DNA from 3 places in the Alkalihalobacillus sp. MEB130 genome. Region 2 is predicted to be linked to each of the others. Evidence: predicted binding sites of a transcription regulator. Region 2 holds the regulator's gene; each other region holds the start of a gene.

What was found. The regulator CtsR, encoded in region 2, represses protease genes until heat stress. The targets are predictions, from matches to a motif close to ATGGTCAATAAAGGTCAAACA.
Region 1: the regulator CtsR is predicted to act here: its motif matches at 1,807-1,827, upstream of N0O92_RS13115 (ATP-dependent Clp protease ATP-binding subunit).
Region 3: the regulator CtsR is predicted to act here: its motif matches at 1,714-1,734, upstream of clpP (ATP-dependent Clp endopeptidase proteolytic subunit ClpP).

What each region holds. Positions count from the first base shown of each region.
Region 1 covers NZ_JAOANA010000012.1:35,963-39,249, forward strand. Annotated here, with positions in the region: gene N0O92_RS13105 (M3 family oligoendopeptidase) at 1-1,115, shown strand, start outside; gene N0O92_RS13110 (YdcF family protein) at 1,185-1,772, shown strand; gene N0O92_RS13115 (ATP-dependent Clp protease ATP-binding subunit) at 1,923-3,287, shown strand, end outside.
Region 2 covers NZ_JAOANA010000022.1:70,070-73,356, reverse strand. Annotated here, with positions in the region: gene N0O92_RS19100 (VLRF1 family aeRF1-type release factor) at 288-1,076, shown strand; gene N0O92_RS19095 (CtsR family transcriptional regulator) at 1,375-1,845, shown strand; gene mcsA (protein-arginine kinase activator protein McsA) at 1,861-2,382, shown strand; gene mcsB (protein-arginine kinase McsB) at 2,386-3,287, shown strand, end outside.
Region 3 covers NZ_JAOANA010000001.1:127,243-130,529, forward strand. Annotated here, with positions in the region: gene rpoN (RNA polymerase factor sigma-54) at 47-1,354, opposite strand; gene clpP (ATP-dependent Clp endopeptidase proteolytic subunit ClpP) at 1,809-2,393, shown strand; gene N0O92_RS00685 (HPr family phosphocarrier protein) at 2,488-2,742, opposite strand; gene whiA (DNA-binding protein WhiA) at 2,762-3,287, opposite strand, start outside.

The DNA of each region.
Region 1 (3,287 bases), on a different contig from region 2:
AAGAAATTATGAATCAATTAATCGTTATCCGTCACAAAAAAGCTCAAAATGCAGGACTTACTAACTTTCGTGATTATATGTTTAAGAAATATGAACGATTCGACTATACACCTGAGGATTGCAAAAACTTAGCTGAATCGATACAAAAGCACGTTAAACCATTAAAAGAAAAGCTTCAGAAACAACACAAATTAGAGTTAGGAATTGATACGTATAGACCGTGGGATCGACAAGGGGTTCCAAAAGGAGAAAAACCCCTACAACCATTTGCAACAACAAATGAGCTTATTGAGAAATCCAAGACGATTTTTGATAACCTTGACCCTCGTTTTTATGAGCTTTTAACAAAAATGAATGAAGGTGGCATGCTCGATTTAAACAGTCGAAAAGGAAAAGCACCTGGAGGATTTTGTTCAAACCTTCCTATTTCGGAGTTATCCTTCATCTTTATGAACGCCTCTAAGACACATGATGATATGATTACATTGTTACATGAGATGGGACATTGCATTCATAACGACTTAATGAGAACACAACCAATTGGTGAATACCGCGAAACGCCAATGGAATCAGCAGAATTAGCAAGTATGTCGATGGAATTGCTAACAATGGATCAATGGAACCTTTTTTACAAGGATGAAGCGGAACTTATTCGAGCAAAAAAAGAGCAATTAACAGGAATCATTCATTTTCTGCCTCAAGGCATGATCATTGATCAATTTCAACATTGGATGTATGAAAACCCAGAACACACGGCTGCTGAACGTGATGCTATGTACAAGGAATTGATGATTGAGCTTGATTCAAATGTTGTTGATTGGAGTAGTTATGAGAAGTGGCAGGAAACTGCTTGGTTACGTGTTCTTCATATATTTGAAGTGCCGTTCTATTATATCGAATACGTTATTGCTCAATTAGGCGCTGTCCAAATGTACAAGCAATATCGCGAAAATCCTGAACAAGCATTGAAAAATTACAAAAAAGCTCTTTCACTTGGCTCTTCAAGGTCATTACCGGAAGTGTATGAAGCTGCTGGAATACGTTTTGATTTTTCAGAATCGATGGTTCGAGAATTAATGAAGTTTTTAGAAGAAGAGTTAGATTTATTAAATTAGCGTTTATAAGAGTTGTCATGAGGGGCAGCTCTTTTTCTTTGACATTATCTTAAAGAAATGGGATTGATCATGGGGAAAAAGGTGTTATTCAATTTATTTCTGGTTAGCATTGTATTTGCAACCTGTTATGTTGGTTTCTTACACATTCAAATTCTTCGTTATAGTTCTAGTCATGTAATAGAAGATGCTGATTATGTCATTATATTAGGAGCAAGAGTGAAGGGAGAAATTCCATCTTTATCTCTTCAACACCGAATTAACGCAGCATTGGAATATTTAATTGAAAATAAAAATACGCTAGTCATTGCTTCAGGTGGACAAGGTCCAGGTGAGGATATTACAGAAGCTGAAGCTATTAAAAGGGAATTACTGAAAAACGGAATAGAAGAGTCTCGAATTTTGTTAGAAGAACAATCAACTTCGACGCTTGAAAATCTTACTTTCTCAAAAGATCACATTCCGAATTTATCTGGGAAAGGAATAATTGTAACCAACCGTTATCATCTTTACCGGGCCATCTTGATAGCAAAAGATTATGGATTAGATGTCATGGGGTTGCCTGCTGAGACTCCTAAATCTGTGTTGGTTCAGTCGTATGCTCGGGAGTATTTAGCTATAACAAAGTACTTTTTACAAAAGGGCTTTGCTCGTTTCTAATAAATGGAAAAAAATAATTAAACTTTCTGCTTGAAAAGTCAAAAAAGGTCAAATATAATAATCTTAAATGAAATAAGATTACAGCCTAATATGGCTTTTCTTTTTATATTAATGGTCAAATATAGTCAAAGTCAAAAGGAGGATTCAAAAATGGTTCTATGTGATAAATGTCAAAGTAACCAAGCGAATGTAAAGATGAATATTATTATAAATCAGTCTAAAAAACAAATTTCATTATGTGCAGACTGTTATGCCCAAGCACAGAATCAATTTGGAATGTCTTCATTTCATTTTGATGATATCTTTAAAGGCTTCATGCAAGCTAACATGGGTGGGGTAGCGAACGGATTTACACAACAGCAAGTGAAAGAATCTGCACCAACAAATGGCGGCAATGGCTTTCTTGATCAACACGGTCGGAATTTATCTGATGAAGCAAGACAAGGGCGAATTGATGCAGTAATTGGCCGTGAAAAGGAAATTGAACGCGTAATTGAAGTTTTAAACCGTCGTTCAAAAAACAATCCTGTTTTAATCGGTGAAGCTGGTGTTGGTAAAACAGCAATAGTGGAAGGGTTTGCTTTAAAGATTGTAAAAGGAGAAGTTCCAGCTAAGTTACTCAATAAAGAAGTGTATGTTCTAGATATTAGTTCACTTGTTGCGGGTACGAGCTATCGTGGTCAATTTGAAGAGAAGATGCAACAACTTGTAGTGGAGTTAAAAGAACGTGATAACGTAATTCTCTTTATCGATGAGCTTCACATGATGGTCGGCGCTGGTAGTTCTTCTGAAGGATCTATGGATGCTAGCAACATTTTAAAACCATCATTAGCACGTGGGGAATTCCAAATCATTGGGGCAACAACGTTAAAAGAATATCGTATGATTGAAAAAGACCCAGCACTTGAGCGTCGCTTCCAACCTGTTGTGGTTAAAGAGCCAACACCAGAAGAAGCTCTTGAGATTTTAAAAGGGATTCGACCTATTTATGAAAACTATCATAATGTAAAATATTCAGACGATGTATTAAAAGCTTGTGTAGCATTATCTGATCGTTACATTCAAGATCGCTTCTTACCGGACAAAGCCATTGACTTGCTTGATGAAGCTGGTTCGAAGTTAAACCTAAAGCAAGGGATTACAGATAAAGTCAAACTTCAAAAGCGTTTAGATGACCTGACACGTGAAAAAGAAGAAGCAACACAGCAAGAAGATTATGAAAAAGCAGCTCGTCTTCGCGATGAAGAACTCGAGCTACAACGGAAATTAGAAAATGATGTGATTGAGCCTGTTACAGAGGTAACAGTTGAACACATTCAAGATATTATTGAAAAAAGTACAGGCATTCCAGTTAAAAAATTGCAAAAATCAGAGCAATCAAAAATGAGAGACCTTCAAAGAAATTTAACTAAAAAAGTAATCGGACAAGAAAAAGCAATTGAAAAAGTGGCAAAAGCCATCCTTCGTGCGCGAGTTGGATTAAAACCAAAAAACCGACCAACTGCTTCCTTCTTA
Region 2 (3,287 bases):
TCGAAAAAATGAACCGCAATAAATAATCGAAAACGCAAATGGTTAGCATTTTACCGCATAAATTTTTAAATAGCCGCAAAGATCTACAGTTTTGCCGCATACATCATCGAATTTGCCGCATAAATTTAATTTTTTTTATTTATTGAATTTCTCTAACCCAAGAATAGTGAACGTTAGTGTGCAAACAGTAACGTTTTTTCCTCCACATCATGTTTAACCAAACTCAAACTAGGTTATAGACCTCCATAGTAGAGCTTTTCTCTACAGAAACATAAAGGAGGACGAAAATGATGATAGTAGAAAAAGAACTCCGCGAACTGAAAAAGGAATCTTGTAAACATGGTTACTTAACGATTTACTTACGTACAGATCAAACAAGCAACGACCAACAAAGAGGAGAATGGAAGATTCGTTTGAAAAATGGTCTGAAAAAATTAGAAGAATACATTGATGCTAGTAATGAAGCAAACATAAAGGCGTTTAAAAAAGTTAAGAAGAAAGCAAGCGATGCAATCTATGCCATCCAAACCGAGTTACCAAAAAGTCTTGTTGTATTTGTATCACCACAAGGAGATTTCTTTTTTAGGAAACTTCAAGTTTCTGTAGAGAACGAGTTTTACTGGGAAAGGAAACCAAGAGTAGAACAGCTAGAGAACTTAATGGACCAGTATCCAAAAGAGGGAATTGTATTTATTCAAAAAGAGGATGCTTTTTTAATTGAGACAAGCTTAGGAGAAGTGAACATCGAACGATTTTATGATTTAGAAATTGAGAACGACGACTGGAAGCAATACGATGGGATTGCAGCTAGTGAACGTATGGCCAAACGAGCAAGTCATCGTGATAAATATAATCAACGTTTCGAAGCCAATCAGCAACGAGCCTATAGAAATCTAGCCAACATGATTCAAAAAGAAGCAGAAAGCAAACAGTGGTCTACAATCTATTTACTTGGTGAACAAGGGTTAACAACGGAGTTTCAGAAACAACTTCTATTTCCATCAGTGAAAAAGGTAAATAAAAACTACAAAAAATTTTCTTCTAAAGAAATTATTGGCCAAGTACTCGCTTCATAGTTTTTTAAATCAGTGCAAACTTGTCAATTTAGTAAAGGCATTGAAAGAGGCAAAGTCCTTTTTCAATGCTTTTTGCGTTTATCGTTCCTACCAATTTGTTGTTAGTTAAAAACATATACAAGATTCGTCAAAAATATGAGTAAAATATTGCATGTTTATCTAATAATATAAGGTTAACAACTAGACAAGCCTGGCTATACTAGTAATGATTCATACATATTGCACTTTTCAAAATAAGCGCATATAATACTTATAAAGTCAAAGATAGTCAAAGTCAGAATTGGAGGGAGGGCAAAGCTTGAGAAACATATCTGACATCATAGAAGAGTACTTAAAAGCCACCATTCAAAATAGTGGAGATGATCCGTTGGAAATCAAAAGAAGTGAAATTGCTAAAAAATTTCAATGCGTCCCTTCACAAATTAATTATGTTATTCAAACTAGATTTACACTTGAAAAAGGGTATCAAGTAGAAAGCAAAAGAGGTGGCGGAGGATATATTCGGATAATGAAAGTGAGTCCGCATGACCATCTAGACCTTTTTGATCAGATGATTAAAATTAGCGGTAAAAACATTGATCAGAGTACCGCCGAAAACATTATTATCCGTTTATTTGAAGAAAAGGCTATTACGAAACGAGAAGCCAATTTAATGATTAGTGTAATGGATCGAACATTATACAATGCAAATATTCAACACCGAGATGAAGTAAGAGCAAATATTTTAATAGCTATGGTAGAGACATTAAAATATAAAGAATTATCGTAGAGGGGAGGAAAATTCATGCTTTGTCAGGAATGTAATAAGAGGAAAGCAAGTTTACATTTTGCCAAAATTATTAATGGCGAGAAGACAGAGTTTCATATTTGTGAACAGTGTGCAAAAGAAAAAGGTGAATATTTTCCGGGTGGAAATAGTTTCTCTATTCATCAGCTCTTATCGGGACTATTACATTTTGAACAACCAGTAAAGGCAGAAACACAAGAGCAAAAACCAACTTGTGAAAAATGTGGTATGACTTATGAACAATTCACTCAAGTAGGAAGGTTTGGCTGTGCAAATTGTTATAAAAGCTTTGAATCGAAATTGGGCCCAATTTTAAAAAGGGTGCATAGTGGCAATCAAACACATGCAGGGAAGCTTCCTGAAAGAATTGGTGGAGGAATTCAATTACAACGTCAAATTGATTCATTAAAAGCCGAAATGAAAGGGTTTATTGATCAAGAAGAGTTTGAGAAAGCAGCAGAACTTAGAGATCAAATCCGATTATTAGAAAAACAAAAGAATGAGCAAAAGGAGGACTAAAACATGTCACTCCAACAGTTTATTTCAGAAGCGTTAAGTCCTTGGATGAAAAAAGATGGTCCAGATTCGGATATTGTGCTAAGTAGCCGAATAAGATTAGCTAGGAACCTTGAAGAATATAAATTTCCTTTACTAGCGTCAATGGAAGAATCTTATGCAACATCGAAACATATCGGAGAGGCACTAACTCAAGAAGAGTTTGCTGAAGTTGGCTCTCTAGAGATTCTACGCATTGACGATATGAAGGCCAATGAAAAACGTGTACTCGTAGAAAAGCATTTGATAAGTCCTAATCTAGCAGACCATTCCAAGCATGGTGCCGTTCTGCTCGATAAAGACGAAGCAGTAAGTATCATGGTCAATGAAGAAGACCATATTCGCATTCAGTGTTTACTTCCTGGGTTCCAGTTAGGAAGAGGTTTAGAGAAAGCCAATCAAATTGATGATTGGATTGAGCAGCGTTTAACGTATGCATTTGATGAAAAAAGAGGTTACTTAACGAGTTGCCCAACAAATGTTGGGACAGGACTTAGAGCATCCGTTATGATGCACCTTCCAGCTCTTGCTATGACACAACAACTGAACAGAATTTTACCAGCAATTAATCAATTAGGATTAGTTGTTAGAGGAATTTACGGGGAAGGCAGCGAAGCTTTAGGTAATCTATTTCAAATCTCTAACCAACTTACACTGGGGAAATCTGAAGAAGACATTGTTGAAGATCTAAGAGGAGTGGTCTTACAGTTGATTCAACAAGAACGAGCAGCTAGAGAAAATCTATTGGATCAATCGAGATTGCAACTAGAGGATCGAGTACATCGTTCATTTGGAATTTTGGCTCATAGTCGAATGATTGAATCAAAAGAAGCGACCCAGCGTTTATCAAACGTTAGGTTGGGAATTGA
Region 3 (3,287 bases), on a different contig from region 2:
CTCATTGCTTCGATTCTAAAGAAAAAAGGAAGATCACCTTTTTTCTTTAGAATCTTTTCCTTTTGGATGAGGAGGGGATTCCTAGTTCGTCTCTGTATTTGGCGATGGCTCGTCTGGATACGGTTGTGTTTTTTTCGTTTTGGAGCCATGTGACGATTTTGGCGTCGGATAGTGGCTTTTGTTTATTTTCGGTTGAAATAAGCTCTTTCATCCACTCTTTTATCGAACGACTAGATGTGGCTTCTCCAAACTCATTTTGAACAGATGATGAGAATAATGATTTTAGTTCAATCATTCCTCTTGGTGTGTCCGCGAACTTATTCGTTGTGGCCCGACTCACAGTCGATTCGTGTACATCGATTTCTTCGGCTATTTCTTTTAACGTTAAAGGCTTTAGCTTCCCGTCTTTTCGTAAAAAATATTCTTTTTGATGTTTGGCAATAGCTTCACCAACTTTTACGAGCGTTTGTTTTCGTTGTTGAATGCTTTTCATCAGCCATTGGACTTGCTGAATCTTTTGTTTTGCATATTGACTAGCTTCTGCATCGTCTGCTCCGCGTAACAGTTCCTCATAATGATGGTTTAATCCAATACTTGGTATGAGATCATCTTCTATATGAACAAGCAAGTCCCCTTCATACGGTACGATGCGAATCTCTGGACGAACAAATGGCACAGGCTCTGAAATAAATTGAGTACCAGGGCGAGGGTCAAGTGTTTTGACGAGGTCATTCACTTCTTGGATTTCTGCTAATGTAACATGTAACTGTTGAGAAATTTCTTTCCACTTTCTCGTCGCAAAAGCTTCCATATGAAACATGATCACTTGTTCAGCTAGATAATGAGGGTCATCCATCCGCTGCAATTGAAGCAGCAAACACTCTTGCAAGTTTCTCGCCCCTACTCCAGCTGGGTCAAAGTGATGTAGTGTTTCTAATAATGTTTCTCCCGCTTCTAGTGAAATTTGCAAGTCTTCACAAATCTCCTCAAACGGCCTAGACAGATAGCCATCTTCTCTCAAACTATAAATGAGATATGTGAGCTCTTTTCTTTCTTGTTTCGAGACATGAAGATCTTGAAGTTGCTTGAGAAGAACATCACTCAAACTTGATCGCTCTACATGCGCGTAGTCAATGGGCGAGGGTTGATCATCAGAAACTTGTCTAAAGGTTGTATAGGTCATTTCCTCGGACCGTTGCGGTTCTTTTACTTCTATTAATGGGTTTTCAAGTGATTGCTCATGAATAAAAGAAGTCAGCTCCGCGGCCGAGTATTGCAATATGTGAATTGCTTGCCTTAGTTCTTGAGTCATTACCAAACTTTGCGTTTGCTGTTGAAACAATCCAAATTGCATCCAATCCCCTCCCTTCACTTCTTCAAAACAAAAGGTGCTAGTGATTCGTTCACCAAAAACATGGTAATCAATAATTGTAAGCGTTTTCTAATTGTTATGCTTGCAACAGTTTATTCTATTCCTATCTTATTATAAAGGAATTACCCTATCAACACTATGTTAATGATTAGGAATCTCGTTTAGATATTGAAAAAACGGATATTATGAAAAGAGGGTTTAAATAGTCTTATATTGAATAGTATGTAGTATAGGTTGTTCCACAATCTATTTCTACCTTGACGAAAGAAAGAGTTGATGATTTGCCGCTATGGTCATATTCTTAGATGACCTGGCTTTCCTAAATGAAGGAGAAGTGTTTTTATTTGACCTTCTTTGACCATTTAGGTATGATGTACATAACATAGCAACCGTGAGCAATCTACGTTCACGACTATCTAAAAGGAGGAGTTTTTCGATGAATTTAATCCCTACAGTTATTGAGCAAACAAACCGAGGCGAGCGTGCATATGACATTTATTCTCGTCTATTGAAAGACCGTATTATTATGTTAGGAAGCGCAATCGACGACAACGTAGCGAACTCGATCGTGGCTCAACTACTATTTTTACAAGCAGAAGATCCAGAAAAGGATATTTCCATTTACATTAACAGTCCTGGTGGATCCATTACAGCAGGTATGGCGATCTATGATACGATGAATTACATAAAGCCAAAAGTATCTACTATTTGTATCGGTATGGCTGCTTCTATGGGAGCGTTCTTGCTTGCTGCTGGTGAAAAAGGCAAACGTTTTGCCCTACCAAACAGTGAAGTTATGATTCACCAACCACTTGGCGGTACACAAGGTCAAGCATCTGATATCCAAATTCACGCAAAGCGTATCATTGAAATGCGTGAAAGCTTAAACAAAATTTTAGCTGAGCGTACTGGTCAACCACTTGAAGTGATTGAGCGCGATACAGATCGTGATAACTTCATGATCGCAGCAAAAGCACAAGAATATGGTTTAATTGATAAAGTAATTCCTGCAACGAAATAACAACAAAAGGAAGAGGTTCCAACGGGCCTCTTCTTTTTTTGTATTTGTATAAAAAAGACACCGTCTTGCTCGTCGCATTGCGGTGTCTAGTTTCTTATTCAGTTTCAATAAAGTTACTTAACGTTTCTAATGCTTCTGCTTCATCGTTTCCATCTGTAATTAGTGTAAATGTTGTACCATGCCCCATTGCCAAACTCATAAGGCCCATAATGCTTTTCGCGTTCACCTTTTTATCGTCTTTTTCAATAAAAACCTCAGCTGTAAAACGACTCGCTTCTTGTACGAATAAAGCAGCTGGTCTTGCCTGTAATCCTGTTTTTCTTTTTACAGTTACTTCTTTTTTAATCATTTTTATTCCTCCTCTTTGATTATCCTTTTTCAGGTAGAACTTCTTGACCATTTCTCAGTTTTTCTGCAATTTGATCAATCTTTCGTAAGCGATGGTTGACCCCTGATTTACTCACGGTGCCACCTTCCACCATTTCCCCTAGTTCCTTTAACGTTACATCTTGATGAAGCACGCGCAGTTCCGCAATTTCCCTTAATTTAGCAGGAAGTTGATCCAAGCCAATCGTCCGATCGACAAACCGAATATTTTCTACTTGTCTCAATGCGGCTCCAACCGTTTTATTTAAATTAGCAGTTTCACAATTGACTAGACGGTTAACCGAATTGCGCATGTCTTTCATGATTCGAACATCTTCGAAATACAACAGTGCCTGATGTGCGCCAATTATATTTAAGAACTCGGTAATTTTTTCGCTCTCTTTCATATACGTAATGAAACCCTTTTTGCGTTCCAACGTTTTGGCATTTAATTCATATTCGTTCATCAATTCACATAACGAGTCATTATGCTCTTCATATATAGAAAAAATTTCCAAGTGATAGGAA